DNA from 3 places in the Candidatus Fukatsuia endosymbiont of Tuberolachnus salignus genome. Region 1 is predicted to be linked to each of the others. Evidence: predicted binding sites of a transcription regulator. Region 1 holds the regulator's gene; each other region holds the start of a gene.
The links. Region 1 encodes LexA, which represses DNA repair genes until DNA is damaged. Its sites were predicted from a motif close to TNCTGTATGTACATACAGNA; they were not measured.

Region 1 (5,706 bases):
TGGTTAATCAATCGCAGTACCGACAGAAAATGGTTCTCATACATTAATTTCAATGGCGCGACAGAAGATCAGAACAAAACAGCAGAGAAGGGACTCCCTTTGTCGACTGATTTTATCCACCACTATCAGGCAAGTGCCCAAAATACTGATCGGAACATCATGACCATCATTGCAACACTAAAGAAAAATTATCAGTGGGATAAAACAGTTGTGATCATCACCGCTGCTCATGGTATTGAATTCAATGACAGCGGTGATGGTACCTGGGGAGCGGGGAGTAAATTTAATCGTGAGCAGCTTCAGGTGCCGCTTATTATCCACTGGCCAGATAGATCGGCTCAAAAGATCGATAAGCTGACCAATCATGAGGATATTATGGTGACCCTGATGCAACATTTACTACATGTTAACACCCCGCCACAGGATTATTCTCAAGGTGAAGATTTGTTTGCTATTAAACGCAAGAATAATTGGGTGACAACGGGTGATGACGGTATGTTAGTGATCACCACCCCGACGCAAACCATATTGTTACATGATGACGGTAATTATCGCACCTATGACCAGCAGGGTAACGAAATAAAAGATCATAAACCTCCACTCGCACTGTTACTGCAAGTGTTAACGGAAACAAAACGTTTCATTGCTAATTAGTTAGAGCCTATTCGAGAACGTCGTGAATACACAATACAATAGATCTTGAACCATTTTACAACTTCATGGAAACGACACGATGAATAAACATTATGATTATCTAGCAATTGGTGGTGGCAGCGGCGGTATTGCTTCAATTAATCGGGCAGCCAGCTATGGTAAAAAGTGTGCATTGATTGAAGATAAAAAGCTGGGTGGCACTTGTGTGAATGTCGGTTGTGTTCCGAAAAAAATCATGTGGCACGCAGCACAGATCGCTGAAGCCATTCACGTATACGGTGCTGATTATGGTTTCAACATCGAACTAAGTACCTTCGATTGGCCAAAATTGATTGAAAGTCGCAATGCTTATATCAACCGAATTCATCAATCATATAAACGTGTTTTAAGTCATAATGACGTTGATGTTATCACTGGTTTCGCCAGGTTTATCGATGTGCATACTGTTGAAGTGAATGGTGAGAAAATCAGCGCCGATCATGTTCTCATCGCTACTGGAGGGTACCCCGATCATCCTGACATTCCTGGTGTTGAATACGGCATCGATTCTGACGGTTTTTTTGATTTACATGAAACACCAAAACGTGTAGCGGTGGTCGGTGCTGGCTATATTGCGGTAGAAATTGCCGGTGTGCTAAATGCATTGGGTGTCGAAACCGATTTATTGGTACGTAAACATGCGCCTTTACGCCACTTCGATCCTTTAATCGTGGAAAACCTGGTAAACACCATGAAACAGGGAGGGGAAGAAAGAAAGATAAAATTACATACCGAAGCAGTACCGCAAGCAGTGATTAAAAACGCGAATGGCAGCCTGGAGCTACAACTAGAAAATGGAAAATCACTTACCGTTGACCATGTCATTTGGGCAATTGGGCGCAAGCCAGCCACCGATAAGCTCAACCTCGATGCTTGTGGTGTGAAAATAAATGATAAAGGTTATATAGAGGTTGATAAGTTCCAAAATACCAGTGTTAAAGGCATTTACGCAGTCGGTGATAACACGGGTGCAGTGGAACTAACGCCGGTTGCGGTTGCTGCCGGTCGTCGTCTCTCTGAACGTTTGTTCAATAATAAGCTGAATGAATATCTCGATTACAATAATATTCCCACGGTGGTTTTCAGCCACCCCCCCATAGGAACCATCGGCCTGACTGAACCACAAGCCCGAGAAAAATTTGGCGCCGATCAAGTTAAAGTTTATCATTCTTCTTTCACTGCGATGTACAGTGCGGTCACTCAGCACCGTCAGCCTTGTCACATGAAACTGGTCTGCAGCGGCAGCGATGAAAAGATAGTTGGCATCCATGGTATCGGTTTCGGTATGGATGAAATCCTGCAAGGGTTTGCCGTAGCCGTAAAGATGGGGGCGACCAAGAAAGACTTTGACAATACAGTGGCTATTCACCCGACTTCCGCTGAAGAATTCGTTACCATGCGCTAATTCTCTAGAATAAAACACTCATTATTTTACGTAATTTGGGGTTCCCAAAACGGTGTTGACTGTATATACTTACATGAAACTGTATAGAAAAACAGGTAAAAGTATGAAAAGACTAACACCCAGACAACAAGAAGTTTATGATTTAGTCTGTCATTGTCGGGCACAAACTGGCATGCCACCGACACGTGCCGAAATCGCCAAGCATCTGGGATTTCGTTCAGCTAACGCTGCGGAAGAACATCTGAGAGCCTTAGCCCGTAAGGGAGTGATTGAAATCCTATCCGGTACCTCACGCGGCATCCGTATATTAATAGAGAAGGAAGAAGAAGGGCTACCCGTCATTGGTCAAGTAGCCGCTGGAGAACCGCTATTAGCACAGCAAAACGAAGAAGGGCGCCATAAGGTGGATCCCTCGTTGTTTAAACCCCATGCCGATTTTCTTTTACGAGTAAGTGGCATGTCAATGAAAGGCATTGGTATTTTCGATGGTGATCTTCTTGCCGTACACAAAACAAAAGATGTACATAATGGTCAAATAGTAGTAGCGCGTATTGAAGATGAAGTCACGGTAAAACGCTTACAAAAGCAAAATGATATTGTGCATCTTTTACCGGAAAACAATGAGTTTAAACCCATCATTGTTGATCTTAAACAGCAACATTTAACCATAGAAGGCCTAGCAGTAGGTATTATTCGCAATGGTGGTTGGCACTAACTTTTAACAAACCGTTTGCTTAGAGCCGTTCCAAATCTTTTTTGCGGTGTTCAGAAGAGGAAAAAATGGGCGAAAAAGCGTAATTTACTCTTTGTAACAACAAAAAAGAAAATGCGCATGTTGAGCGCATTTTTGACGAATTACTTGACCAAAATACGGCGAGCACAAGAGATTTCAAACAGGTTCTTAGGAGTATAAGAACACGATGTACTATTCACTGGTCAGAAAAATTTTATTTCAACTTGATGCTGAACGTGTGCACGAATTGACGTTGAGAGGCCTACAACGAATGACAGGAACGCCTTTAGCATTCTTGTTACGTCAATCGGTGCCGACAAAAGCGGTCAATTGTATGGGACTGTCATTTAAAAATCCATTGGGTTTAGCTGCTGGGTTAGATAAAAATGGTGAATGCATTAATATTTTAGCCGCTATGGGGTTTGGATTTATTGAGATTGGAACAGTAACGCCACGAGCACAACCGGGTAATGACAAACCACGTTTATTTCGGGTCAGCACAGCGGAAGGGATCATCAATCGCATGGGGTTTAATAACAAGGGGGTCGATAATCTGATCAACAATGTTAAGAAAGCGCATTTTAGCGGCATTCTTGGCATAAATATTGGTAAAAATAAAGATACTCCGGTTGAACAAGGTAAAGACGATTATTTGATATGTATGGATAAAATCTATCCTTATGCTGGTTATATTGCGATTAATATTTCATCGCCCAATACCCCTGAATTACGTTCATTACAGTATGGGGATGCACTGGATGATTTATTAGCGGCAATTAAGAATAAACAAACTGAACTACATCAACAATATGGTAAATATGTACCCATCGCGGTAAAAATTGCCCCTGATCTGACGGAAGAAGAATTAATTCAAATAGCCGACACGTTAATCAGACATAAAATTGATGGGGTAATTGCCACTAATACCACCTTGGATCGTTCTTTAATTCAAGGATTACCCTATTGTGAACAGAGCGGCGGCTTGAGCGGTCGCCCATTACAGCTCTCTAGTACCACTATCATCCGGCGTTTATCGCAAGAGTTACAAGGTCGGCTGCCTATTATTGGCGTTGGCGGTATCGACTCACTGATTGCCGCTCGAGAAAAAATAGCAGCCGGTGCCACTTTGATTCAAATTTATTCAGGGCTCATCTTTCATGGACCAAAGTTGATTAAGCATATTTTGGCTGATATTTAACGGATTTATTTCCCTAATTTTTTTATATTCTATGACTTTAATTATTAGGTTATAACGAGAATGACATCTTCGCTATAATGTGCCCTTATTTTATGGTCATGTATTCAATAGGTTGAAGCCATGTTAAATCTCTATTTCTAGCGGGGTAATTGATGATGGAAAAAATAGAGGTTCGTTACCGCTACTGCGGTCAAACTCCCAACGCTTCAGAGGCTCCTTGACCTATTAGCCCTTTTTCAGATGGACTTCTTCTGTACAGATGATTTTACTGCTTATTCGATTTTACCTTCCGCAAATCACATCGTTGGCACGCTTTATACGCAAAGGACAGAAAGAAAAAATTTAACACTGAGAATACGACTTAAACGATTGAATCGTAAAATGATAGGTTACTCAAAATCCGAAAAAATGCACGATAAGGTTATTATGACATTCATTGAGAGGGAATACTGTTTTTGATACTTGAACAACCTATTGAATACATGACCTATTTATCATAGTGGCAGTATTTTATTTATGATAAAAATTAATAAATTAAAAAATAAAAGTCACAATCGATCGAAATTAGGTCAAAATGCATTAGATTATCTTGTACTTTAACGTCTTACTCGATAACCCAAAAATTATAAAAATGAGTCAGATTTCGTCCCACTCGCTCCCTCTGCTATCACGGTATTTTTCCGTCATGGCAAGTGGATTTATGTCCCAGTAATTTTTGCGCAAACTCCTTACCTCTGGCTTCACTATGCAGCCTAGCTGATAAGTTTCTGATTTCGTGAAATGAGGGCGGTGTGCCTTGCCGTTTTAAGCTGTAGTAGCTCAACATCTTTGACTAACATTAAAGCGCACAGATATAGTGAGAGGCGTAAAATCAAAGCGTAGGTTCACAGCAAACGGAGCGGACTTGCTGTCCATGAGCATTGCGAGTATCCCGCACCACACAGTAGGTAATGACTACGGAGCGACAGAAGCATATTCTTTACATTCACTATATGTTAGTACAAGTTTAAATTTTATATTTGACTTGATATCGTTATAAGCTTATACCAGAGTTGATGTTATCTGAATCAGTGCTCGGTATAAAACTCGTGTCAACCTATAATGTAGTTCAACCTAAAAAAGGAACATCAATGGGAATAATAAATTTTTTCCATTTAAGAAAAGTTGCTTTTATCTGTTCTTTTCTAATAGTAACCGGATGCACTGATAAAGTTTATCCAGAAAAAACAGTTACGTTCATCACTATTTCCGACCTCCATTTTAATCCATTCTATAACTGTGATATTAAAAACGATACCTGCCTTATTATTGATAAACTTCAAGCAGCGCCAACATCGCAATGGAAAGAAATTCTTGAGCGGTATGAACAAAGTAAACAAATTTATAATAAAGATACAAATTATTTTTTATTTCACTCTGTGTTAGGTACTTTGAAGAAACGTGCTGATGATACCCATGCGCAATTTGTATTATTGTTAGGTGATGTTTTAGCACATGACTATAATAAAAATTATATAAAATATACAGGAGATACTTCTTCAATAGGAATACAAAATTTTGTTAACAAGACAATGCAATTTATTACCAATGAATTAAAAAATAGGCTTTCATCTATCGATGTTTATACTGTAGTAGGGAACAACGATACCTATTCCGATCATTATACTTCTGAAGCGG
Region 2 (5,706 bases), 190 kb from region 1:
ATCCGAGCGGCACGATTATAGCCGATACGGAATTGCCGTTGTACAGCGGAAATCGATGCACGCCGTTTTTCCAGCACAAAATTGACTGCCTGGTCAAAGAGTGGATCCAGTTCTTCAGTGTTATTAATCCCTGCATTAGCGGTTTCTTCTTCACTGGTGTTGAGAATATCTTCTATGTATTGGGGGCGCCCACGTGCTTTCCAATCGCTAACCACGGCATGAACCTCTTGATCACGCACAAAGGCGCCGTGTACGCGGATTGGTATCGAGGAATTGGGTGCCATATAGAGCATATCTCCCATTCCCAGTAAAGACTCTGCTCCTGCTTGATCAAGAATAGTACGCGAATCAATCTTACTCGATACAGTAAAAGCAATACGTGTTGGAATATTCGCTTTAATCAGGCCAGTAATAACATCAACTGACGGGCGTTGCGTTGCCAATACGAGATGGATACCGGCAGCACGCGCTTTTTGTGCTAGGCGCGTGATCAGTTCTTCTACTTTTTTACCAACAGTCATCATGAGATCAGCGAATTCATCTACCATCACCACAATGTAAGGTAGTTTTTCCAACACGGGTGGAGAAAGCGCCATACTTTCGTTGGGTTTCCAGAAGGGATCAGGGATTGGGCGTCCCATTTCTTCAGCTTGTTCGATCCTATCGTTGTAGCTTGCAAGATTACGTACCCCTAATGCAGACATCAGTTTATAGCGACGTTCCATTTCACCCACACACCAACGCAATGCATTGGCCGCATCTTTCATATCCGTTACGACTTCGGTTAATAAGTGAGGGATGCCTTCATAAACTGAAAGCTCTAACATTTTGGGATCAATCATGATAAAACGCACTTCATCCGGTGTCGCTTTATACAAGATACTCAGGATCATGGCGTTCACGCCGACGGATTTACCCGAACCTGTCGTACCTGCCACCAGGAGATGAGGCATTTTTGCCAAATCTGCGATCACCGGTTGTCCCGCAATATCTTTTCCTAAAACCATGGCAAGCGGCGAGTGAGTCGCACGAAATTTGGCACAGTTAAGCACTTCTCGTAGATAGACGGTTTGGCGGTCTTTGTTCGGTAACTCCAAACCTACGTAAGGTTCACCTGGGATCACCTCTACCACACGTACTGCAATAGCGGAGAGAGAACGTGCTAAATCACGTGATAAACCTGAAATACGTGCCGCTTTTACCCCTGGTGCTAAATCCAGGGCGAAACGGGTGATCACTGGGCCTGGAGAAATTTCAACAACTTTGGCTTTGACACGATAATCCGCCAAACGTGTTTCTACCAGGCGAGCCGTTTTCTCTAAGGCAAACATATCTACCGGTTTTTCCTCCGTTGGGGGCACTGCCAGTAAATCCAGTGTTGGCAAAGGTGTTGTCGGTCTTTGTAAAGGTTGATCGTTACGCATCAAAAATGGATGGATCAAACTGTCCATCGCTGGAACAAGCGGTGTCTGCTGATCAGGCAGCGGTCTAATTAGTGTTTCTCGCTGCTGAGAGTATGAAGGGGGATCATCTTTAACTTTACTGTGAACGATCGAAGTCGCAGAAAATAAAGCATCGTCATCAACATTAACAGCCTTTGTTATGGCCGTTTCGGGGATAGCTTGAATATCGATAATCTCAGTAGCAACGGCCTTTGCTACGAGAGTTTCTACTGCTACGGTCTCTGACACAATTTTTACAGCAATACTCTCTGCGAAAATAGTCTCTGCAGCAACAGTTTCAGCATAGAAAGTTTCGATATCGATAATCTCAGTCGTGATAGCCTCTGCGGCAATTGCCTCTGGCATGACAGTGTTAATAGCTGTTGGTGATACAACCAAGGGTGGTACGACAGAGGTTAAAGTAATATCATTGCTATCGATATGCATATCGTGATTCACATCATGATCTTGTGCTGCTTCAATAGACCTATTATTACGGATAAAAGCCATTGCAGTTAATACCATACTGCCTGTCTTTTCTGCTATTAACAGCCATGACCAACTGGTGAAAAGCGTGAAACCTATTCCCCACACGAGTAATAAAATTAAAGTTGCAGTAACACCTTTGAAGCTTGGCAACATCGCATTGCTGAGCAAACTGCCGATGACACCTCCAGAAGCAAAATAATAATGATCGTCAACACTGAGCGCAGCCAGGCCGCAGGAGGTGAGAATTAACGCCAAAGTACCAATTAAACGTAAAGCTAAAGAAAAATAATCAACATATTTATTGCTGCTGAGCTGACGAAAAATTATTTGACATAAGATCACTATCATCAAGGGAATGGCATAAGCCAATACACCAAAAATAAAAAACAGGGTGTCTGCCAACCAGGCTCCCACAGTACCACCAAGATTATGAATAGGTTCATGCCAAGCTGTTTGTGACCAGCTAGGATCTGAGGGATCAAAACTTAATAGCATAACCATCAGACAGGCTGCTAAAATAATCACCACAACAAGCGCAGCTTCAAGCAATAACCGCCCAGGACTGAATTTTTTAAAGATCACTGCTTTCGTTGGCGTATATTCTTGGCTCAAGAGGGATCCTCCAGGTTCGGTGAAGAGAGCGGGATCGCAACGTCAAAAGCGTTAAAACTGTATTAAAAAACAGTATAATAACTGAATTATTCAGGTTTTGCATCCACCTTATATCTTATCGGCTAGTTTTAATGGGTAGCTTGCTGCTTTGTTTGACTTCTTGCATTGTTACGTACGTACGAGTGTCATTGACGCCAGGGAGACGTAGCAAAGTATCACACAACAATTTACGGTAAGCAGACATATCGGATACGCGGATTTTTAATAAATAGTCAAAATCGCCTGATACCAGGTGACATTCCTGAATTTCTTCAAGTTTCTGCACCGCTGTATTAAATTGCTCAAAGACATCGGGAGTACCCCGATTTAGTGTAATTTTAACCAGTACCAACAGCGCTGCATCCAGATATTGTGGATTAAGCAGCGCCGTGTAACCATGAATAAAATTTTCTTTTTCTAAGCGACGAACCCTTTCTATACAGGGTGTCGGCGTTAAGCCGACACGTTCTGCCAGCTTGACGTTTGATATGCGCCCCTCTTTTTGTAGTTCATTGAGGATATTGCGATCAATACGATCAAGCTCTTTACTCGAGCGTTTTTTATGATCCATCATGTTATCTCTCTTGAGAATGTCGAGTACTGAATAATATTACTTTCTTGTTTATTTACATATTTTCGATGATATTTTCAGCGAATTCGCTACATTTTCGCAATTTAGCATCTGCTAGCAAACGTTCAAAATCATAGGTCACTGTCTTGTTTTTAATCGCCCCCTCAACACCATTGATAATCAGCTGAGCGGCTTCATGCCAACCCATATGGCGTAGCATCATTTCTGCAGAAAGAATGATGGAACCTGGATTGACTTTGTCTTGACCGGCATACTTTGGCGCAGTGCCATGAGTGGCTTCAAACAGTGCACAATCAGACCCAATATTCGCCCCAGGTGCGATACCAATCCCCCCTACCTGTGCTGCTAAGGCATCGGAAATATAATCACCATTGAGATTCATACAGGCAATGACGTCATATTCTTCTGGACGCAATAAAATTTGCTGTAAGAAAGCATCAGCAATCACATCTTTGATGATGATGTCCTTGCCGTTATCTGGATCTGGATCTGGATTTTTGATTTTAACCCAAGGACCTTCATCGATGAGATCACCAGAAAATTCTTCGCGAGCTAACCGATAACCCCAGTCTTTAAAGGCACCTTCAGTAAATTTCATGATGTTACCTTTATGGACCAAGGTCACCGATTCACGATCATGCTCAATCGCGTACTGAATTGCCGCACGTACTAAGCGTTCAGTGCCTTCCTTTGAACAAGGTTTGATGCCAATACCGCAGTTTTTAGGGAAGCGCAGTGAAGTGACCTTCATTTCGTCACGGAGAAATTTTATGACGTTATTCGCTTCTAGAGAGCCCGCTTGCCATTCGATACCAGCATAAATATCTTCCGAGTTTTCGCGAAAAATGACCATATTCGTTAATTCAGGCTGTTTTAGCGGGCTTGGTGTGCCGGTAAAATAACGTACGGGGCGTAAACAAATATACAAATCAAGCCGTTGACGCAAAGCAACGTTTAAGGATCGGATCCCTCCCCCTACTGGGGTAGTTAATGGTCCTTTAATGGCAACCCGATATTCTTTAATTAAATCGACGGTTTCATCAGGCAACCAAACATCATTGCCATCGCTATCTTTTCCATAATGACATTTAGCTTTTTCACCGGCATAAATTTCCATCCAGGCTATTTTACGCTGTTTTGAGTAAGCCTTTTCAACTGCAGCATCTACCACGCGTTTCATCGCAGGCGTGATGTCGACGCCGATACCATCACCTTCAATAAAGGGTATGATCGGCTCACATGGAACAACTAATTTTCCTTGAGCATCAAGAGAGATTTTCTTACCCTCTGTCGGAACAACGACTTTATTTTTCATCAACTTCTCCTGCGACAAATAGGTTGTTAATAGGTTGTCATACTGTGATCAATAGTACTGGAATATTGCTCGTACGCCAATGCAAAAGGAATTTCAGCCATTCTCCTTTTCACAACTCACCCTTTTCAGTAATGCGCTTCAAGAGGCGACGTGATAGAATCCGACGCTTTCTGTACTACGGTTTTTCCGGCATCCTAATTAAGTTAGTGAGATTGACATGTCAGATAATAGCCAGAAAAAAGTCATTGTCGGTATGTCCGGCGGTGTCGATTCTTCTGTTTCCGCCTACCTGTTACAGCAACAGGGATATCAGGTTGCCGGTCTATTTATGAAAAACTGGGAAGAAGACGATGATCAAGAGTATTGCGCGGCGGCGCAGGATCTTCAAGATGCGCGAGCGGTATGTGATAAGTTAGGTATCGAATTGCACACTGTTAACTTTGCCGCAGAATATTGGGATAACGTTTTTGCCTTCTTCCTGGCGGAGTATCAAGCGGGACGTACACCGAATCCGGATATCCTGTGCAATAAAGAAATTAAATTTAATGCGTTTTTGGCATTTGCGACCGAAGATCTGGGCGCGGATTATATCGCGACAGGTCATTATGTACGCCACAAACAGGATGCCCAGGGTAAAAGCTACCTGCTCCGAGGTTTAGATGATAATAAAGATCAAAGTTATTTTCTTTATACCCTTAGTCAGCCTCAAATGGTAAAAAGTCTGTTTCCACTGGGTGAACTGGAAAAACCCACTGTGCGTCGTATTGCTGAGCAACAAGGTTTAGTGACGGCCAAAAAGAAAGATTCGACTGGCATTTGTTTTATTGGTGAACGTAAATTTCGGGATTTTCTTCGTCGATATCTGTCCTCTCAGCCTGGTCCGATTGTTAGCGTCGACGGAAAAAAACTCGGGCGGCATCAGGGGCTGATGTACCATACTTTGGGTCAACGCAAAGGTTTAGGGATTGGCGGCACCCAGGAAGGGAATGAAGATCCTTGGTATGTCGTCGATAAAAATGTCGCTGAAAATATTTTACTGGTGGCACAAGGGCCGCAACACCCACGGCTGATGTCACAGGGACTTGTTGCTCAACAGTTGCACTGGGTAAATCCTCAACCCTTGACCACACCATTACGTTGTACAGTGAAAACCCGCTATCGTCAGCAGGATATTCCCTGCACCCTGATTCCCAAGCCTGCTATTAAACCACAGGTTA
Region 3 (5,706 bases), 200 kb from region 1:
GCCATTAGCGTAATGCGTTGATAACTTGTCTGTCTTACCTGCTTTGATATCATTAAACAGAGCGCGATATTGATCAGAAGAATTGTTTTGCATGGTATTTTTAATATAACCTTAGTGTGGGATAAGAAACTGCATAACTATTTTTTAAAATACCCAATGGAAATATCCATTGGATAATTAAAAAAATAAATGTTGGAAATATACAGAGCTATTTTTTCTGCTTCCTTTTGTCAGGATATTTTTAATATCAGGATAATTTCAATCAGTTAGTTTCATATTTATCCCGAACTCAGGTTAATGTAGGATTGTTACGAAATGTAGAAAATCAAGCATGCCAAGAATATGACAGCAGTCGTCATGGCCTGGATCTTTCAGGTCTAACCTAATGTTGCTACATTGTAGATAATTACTATATGTTTACATATTTATAACATAAATTTACCTATTGTAACAATTTATATCCAGAGTAACACATACTATCTCTGCAAATTTAGATCGTAGATTGCGAGTAAATTTTTCCATAGTGAATAACGGTATTGTGAGTCAATACCGTTGATTGATAATAGATAGCGTACTTTGGAAAATTCAATATCGCCGCAGAGAGCCGGTTCCGCGTTGGTGACGCGTACGGGTGTGCCGATTAAATCAGCACGCAAATTGAGGCTAATTCTTTACGTAATAATTGTGGATTTTAATTATTTCATAACCAACAGGATCTCAATTTCATACGTATTAGTTAGTATGATAGGTGGCAGCCCGCAGAAATTCCTGACGTGTATTCTGACTGGATTTAAATAACCCTCCCAAAGATGTGGTGGTGGTGGTACTGGTAGCATCACAGATACCCCGGGCTTTTACGCAATAGTGAATAGCATCAATGGATACCGCTACATGATTGGTTTCAAGCAAAGTCTGTAATGCCAGCAAAATTTGTTGGGTAAGCCGCTCTTGCACCTGTGGTCTCTGGGAAAAAAACTGCACAATGCGATTTATCTTTGATAAACCAATGATATGTTCTTTTGGAATGTAAGACACGGTTGCTTTACCATCAATGGTAATAAAATGGTGTTCGCAGGTGCTGGTCATGGTGATGTTGCGCACCGTAATCATTTCGTCAACTTTCATTTTATTTTTAATCACGGTAATTTTGGGAAAATTCGTGTAATCCAGCCCAGAAAAAATTTCATCGACATACATTTTCGCAATACGGTTTGGTGTTTCCGCTAGACTATCGTTGGTTAAGTCAAGATTGAGTAATTTCATAATCTCGGTAATATGTTGCTGAATACGTGTCTTACGCGTTTTGACATCTAACATTTCCCCACACAATGGCGTTTCAAAGCCCTTGGCTTTCAACGCTGCATAAACCAGCTTGGCTTCTTCACTCAGTACTGACATTATTTTCTCCAACGGACATATGTTCCCTCGGCCCAATCATAGCTAAATTTTATCCAATCAACGCTCATGAGATTTTTTGCATAATCTGCTGTGAAAACGGTAGTTTTGCAAGAAGTCTATTAAAAAAACCCCGCTGTGCGGGGTTTGGTACGTAAGCAATATGTTGAGATTATGACTGTACAACAATTTCTTTGATACCTTTCACCTCGATCTCTACGCGACGATCTGGAGCCAAGCAATCTTGTGCAGCTGCTCCTCTTAATCTATCACAGGTAGAACCCGTCACTGGGTTTGCTTTACCCATACCACGCACAGATATTTTCTCTGCTGGGATACCTTGAGATACCAGATAATTCATCACGCTGTGGGCACGTTTTTCAGACAGCTTTTGGTTGTATTGTTCAGAACCAATACGGTCAGTATAACCCACGATCGTAGCAGAACCGTCTTTAGGATCCATCTGTTTTAACTGATCATAAAGTTGATCCAGTGCTTGCTGACCTGACTGTTTGAGTTCTGCCTTATTGAAATTAAATAAAACATCAGCCTTCAGGGTGAAACGCTTGGTTTCAACCACTGGGGCGGGGACGATGGGTGCGACGGGTATAGGTGTATCCTGACCAAAACGGTAAGCAAGACCTAGGCTCAACAGGCCGTTGTCTGGATGAGCACCAACAGTACCCTTATCACCGATATTGTTAGTATATTGGTACTCGGCACGGGTAGCCAGGTTTTTGGTAAGTGCGTACTCAAGACCGACGGCGGCCAGTGGAGAGATGCCGTAGTCGTGGTTACTTACCCTACCGGCAGACCCATTAGCGAAATTGCCCTTAGAATCGGCACGCCAAAACATGCCCCCCAGGCGCGTATAAACATCCAGATCCTGAGCAACGGGGTAACTCAGCTTGGCAGAAAGCTGAACGCCCTGTGCCTTAAAGGCACCATTGTTGACATCGCCTTTGTAAGGCATGCGGCCAAGCCAGTCATAGCCCCCTTCCAAGCCGAAGTATGGGTTTACCTGGTAGCCCACAAACGCACCTGTACCCAATTGGCTTTGATGAGTAGGCCCGTTACCGACACCTTGATAGGCATTAGTCATACCTGTATCGCTATACCACGACCAGCCTAGTTTACCACCGGTGTACAAAGTATTATCTGCGGGAGCGGCTTGCGCTACTGTAGCGAAACCAGCCAGTGCCACTGCTAATGCGATAGCTGTCTTTTTCATTTTACGCCTCGTTATCATCCAAATAGGCAATGAGCCTTAAAAGCTTTTTAAGCCCTTGGTTAAAATTCTCAGCCAAGATTTTTATGCTTCCGTTCATGACGCTGCCAGTTTAATTTGGCATTTTAAAGCAACCTTGGCGATGTAAAGTCTACAACGTAGTAGAAAACTTACAAGTATGATGTGATAAAGTGCCCGAAAAAAAAGCAAAATTGTATGTGACGTTTAACAATTATGGTCATAAATGGCTCCATATTACAGCGTAATTCTAACCGACAAATCGCATTCTACCTGGCTTGGCAGTGTGACAAGGTGGATCTGGAATGCGTGTTAAAATTTGCATAATGAATCGGCTGAAAGTTTAAAAAATATTGTGAAATTCCTTGTTAATCAAGTTTTTCTATTGTTTTTACCGTCACCCACCCCTCTATTTAGGAAAATTGTGTTACCCATGCTGTATTTAAGCACAGTTTCTAATGTCAGATAGAAGATCAACAGAATTTTTCAAGGCGCCTCGCAGAATTGTGATGTAAGCCAATGCAAATTCATTTTGTGTTTGGATCCTCGATATATATTGCGTATTTTCTAGTTAGTTGTTCCTCTAATACTTATTGCAACGGAATAGTGATCTGGCTTTTACTAAAGGAGCAGTAATGAAGCATTTATCAGAAAAAAAAATAGCTCAGGTTCAGGATTATTTTACCTTCCTAAAACCTATCACTTCTCGTTCACAGTTCGGTGGATATGGTTTGTTATCTAATGGCATTATGTTTGCGTTGGTTTCTGACGGTGAATTGTATTTACGGGCTAATGATAATGTTGAACATCTTTTCCAGGCACGGAAAATGACAAATCTGGTTTATTACAAACGAGGTATACCAGTTTTCTTACGATACTACTGGGTCGATCAAACGTTGTGGCAAGAAAAGGAGACCTTAACCCATTTTGTTCATCTTGCCCATCAGGGAGCTGAGGCAGAAGCCTTAAGGAAGAAAAAAAAAGCTATTAGATTGAAAGATTTGCCTAATTTAAGTCTTGGTATTGAGCGGTTGTTATGGAAAGTGGGCATCAAAAATGTTCATGAACTGCGACTCAAAGGGGAAAAATGCAGTTATTTGCAACTACGCGCGCTTAAGAGTTCGTTGGGTGTTAATATGTTATTAGCTTTGGCGGGTGCCATCAATGGTTATCATCATGCGGTGTTACCAAAGGTTTTGCGTCATGAATTACTTGAGTGGTTTGAAGAGATAAAAGGCCCCATGAATGGTGGGCGCTAAAGGTTTTACACTACAAATATTTTCATTTGTTTCAATAAAATAGCTGCCATGCTCAAATTAACTGAAAAAATCTCCTCTTCCCCGCCTGGCGCATGGCACGATAAGGTTTTCTTGGAAGCGTATAAGTGTATAGATGAAAACGGGGCTACATGTGATGAGATCACCAAGGTTTAAGTTTTTGCTATTGCATCCTTATTACTGGTTGACCTGGTTTGGTTTGGGTATCCTTTTTTTGTTAATCCAGCTTCCTTATCCACTGCTGCTTAGGCTCGGTGTCTACCTGGGACGTTTATCCATGCGGTTCCTTAAAAGGCGTGTTTTTATTGCCAGGCGTAATCTGGAACTTTGTTTTCCTCAAATGGATAAACAGCTTTTGGAACAGACTATTACAAGCAATTTTGAATCACTTGGCATGGGGTTGTTGGAAACAGGTATGGCGTGGTTCTGGTCGAACGCCCGAATTCAACGTTGGTTTACGGTGTCTGGTTTACATCATTTACAGCATGCACAAGAAAATAATCGTGGTGCGTTACTGATCGGCATACATTTTATGTCATTAGAGTTGGGAGGAAGAGTGATGGGACAATGTCAGCCAATGATGGCAATGTATCGTCCTCACAACAATAAGGCACTGGAATTTGTACAAACTTGGGGGCGTATGCGTTCCAATAAGGCTATGTTGGCGCGTAAAGATCTACGTGGTATGGTACATGCCCTGAGGAAAGGTGAAGCGGTATGGTTTGCCCCTGATCAGGATTACGGCGCCAAAGGCAGTGTATTTGCGCCATTGTTTGCGGTTGATCGCGCTGCTACTACCAACGGTACTTTTATGTTAGTGAGGATGGCAAATCCTGCTTTGGTACCCGTGGTGTTGATCAGAAAACAAAATGGTTGTGGTTACGAGCTATTGATCCAGCCAGCACTGAAGGAATATCCAGTGGATGATAATGTAGCTGCCGCGAGTTTTATGAATAAAGTGGTTGAAAAAGAAATTATGCGTGCACCAGAACAATACTTGTGGTTGCATCGTCGTTTTAAAACACGTCCGCTTGGGGCTGAGTCGCTTTATTAAATCTCTTGCATTCGCTGATTTCTTTTGTGATGCTGATTGACTCTTTAACATACAAAGGATAACTTTATGATTTCCTTGAAAAACGTGTCTAAGTGGTACGGCCATTTTCAAGTTTTGCACGACTGTTCCATTGAAGTGAAAAAAGGTGAAGTTGTGGTGGTCTGTGGTCCTTCAGGTTCAGGGAAATCCACCTTGATTAAGACAGTTAATGCCCTGGAGTCCATTCAGCAGGGAAATATTAAAGTTAACGGAATTGCAGTGAATGATAAGGATATCAATTTGGCTGCATTACGTGCAAAAATTGGTATGGTGTTCCAACATTTTGAGTTATTTCCGCATCTCTCTATCATTAAAAACCTAACGTTGGCACAAGTGAAAGTACTCAAGCGTGATAAAACGACAGCTCGTGAAAAAGGTCTACAATTGTTACAACGTGTTGGGCTTACTGCGCATGCAGAAAAATTGTCATCCGAGTTATCTGGCGGTCAGCAGCAGCGTGTAGCTATTGCAAGGGCGCTGTGTATGGATCCTGTTGCCATATTATTTGATGAACCCACCTCCGCTCTCGATCCAGAAATGATCAACGAAGTACTGGACGTAATGACGAAATTAGCTGAAGAGGGTATGACCATGATGGTGGTTACTCATGAGATGGGCTTTGCACGTAGAGTGGCTGACAGGGTAATCTTTATGGATGAAGGGAGAATCCTCGAAGACAGTAACAAAGATGACTT

Region 2: AAHH42_RS07985 (DNA translocase FtsK 4TM domain-containing protein) is a predicted target of LexA. The motif match lies at 2,599-2,618, and genes of this name have one in related genera.
Region 3: AAHH42_RS06135 (TfoX/Sxy family DNA transformation protein) is a predicted target of LexA. The motif match lies at 3,076-3,095, and genes of this name have one in related genera.

Annotation. Positions count from the first base shown of each region.
Region 1 covers NZ_OZ034983.1:1,443,814-1,449,519, forward strand. Annotated here, with positions in the region: gene yejM (LPS biosynthesis-modulating metalloenzyme YejM) at 1-654, shown strand, start outside; gene gorA (glutathione-disulfide reductase) at 734-2,098, shown strand; gene lexA (transcriptional repressor LexA) at 2,202-2,813, shown strand; gene pyrD (quinone-dependent dihydroorotate dehydrogenase) at 3,019-4,029, shown strand; partial or broken gene AAHH42_RS07220 (IS1 family transposase) at 4,234-4,488, shown strand; gene AAHH42_RS07225 (hypothetical protein) at 5,160-5,706, shown strand, end outside.
Region 2 covers NZ_OZ034983.1:1,638,677-1,644,382, reverse strand. Annotated here, with positions in the region: gene AAHH42_RS07985 (DNA translocase FtsK 4TM domain-containing protein) at 1-2,543, opposite strand, end outside; gene lrp (leucine-responsive transcriptional regulator Lrp) at 2,659-3,156, opposite strand; gene icd (NADP-dependent isocitrate dehydrogenase) at 3,209-4,489, opposite strand; gene mnmA (tRNA 2-thiouridine(34) synthase MnmA) at 4,707-5,706, shown strand, end outside.
Region 3 covers NZ_OZ034983.1:1,243,255-1,248,960, forward strand. Annotated here, with positions in the region: gene AAHH42_RS06115 (ankyrin repeat domain-containing protein) at 1-93, opposite strand, end outside; gene folE (GTP cyclohydrolase I FolE) at 733-1,398, opposite strand; gene ompA (porin OmpA) at 1,568-2,626, opposite strand; gene AAHH42_RS06135 (TfoX/Sxy family DNA transformation protein) at 3,277-3,900, shown strand; gene lpxP (kdo(2)-lipid IV(A) palmitoleoyltransferase) at 4,055-4,972, shown strand; gene AAHH42_RS06145 (amino acid ABC transporter ATP-binding protein) at 5,039-5,706, shown strand, end outside.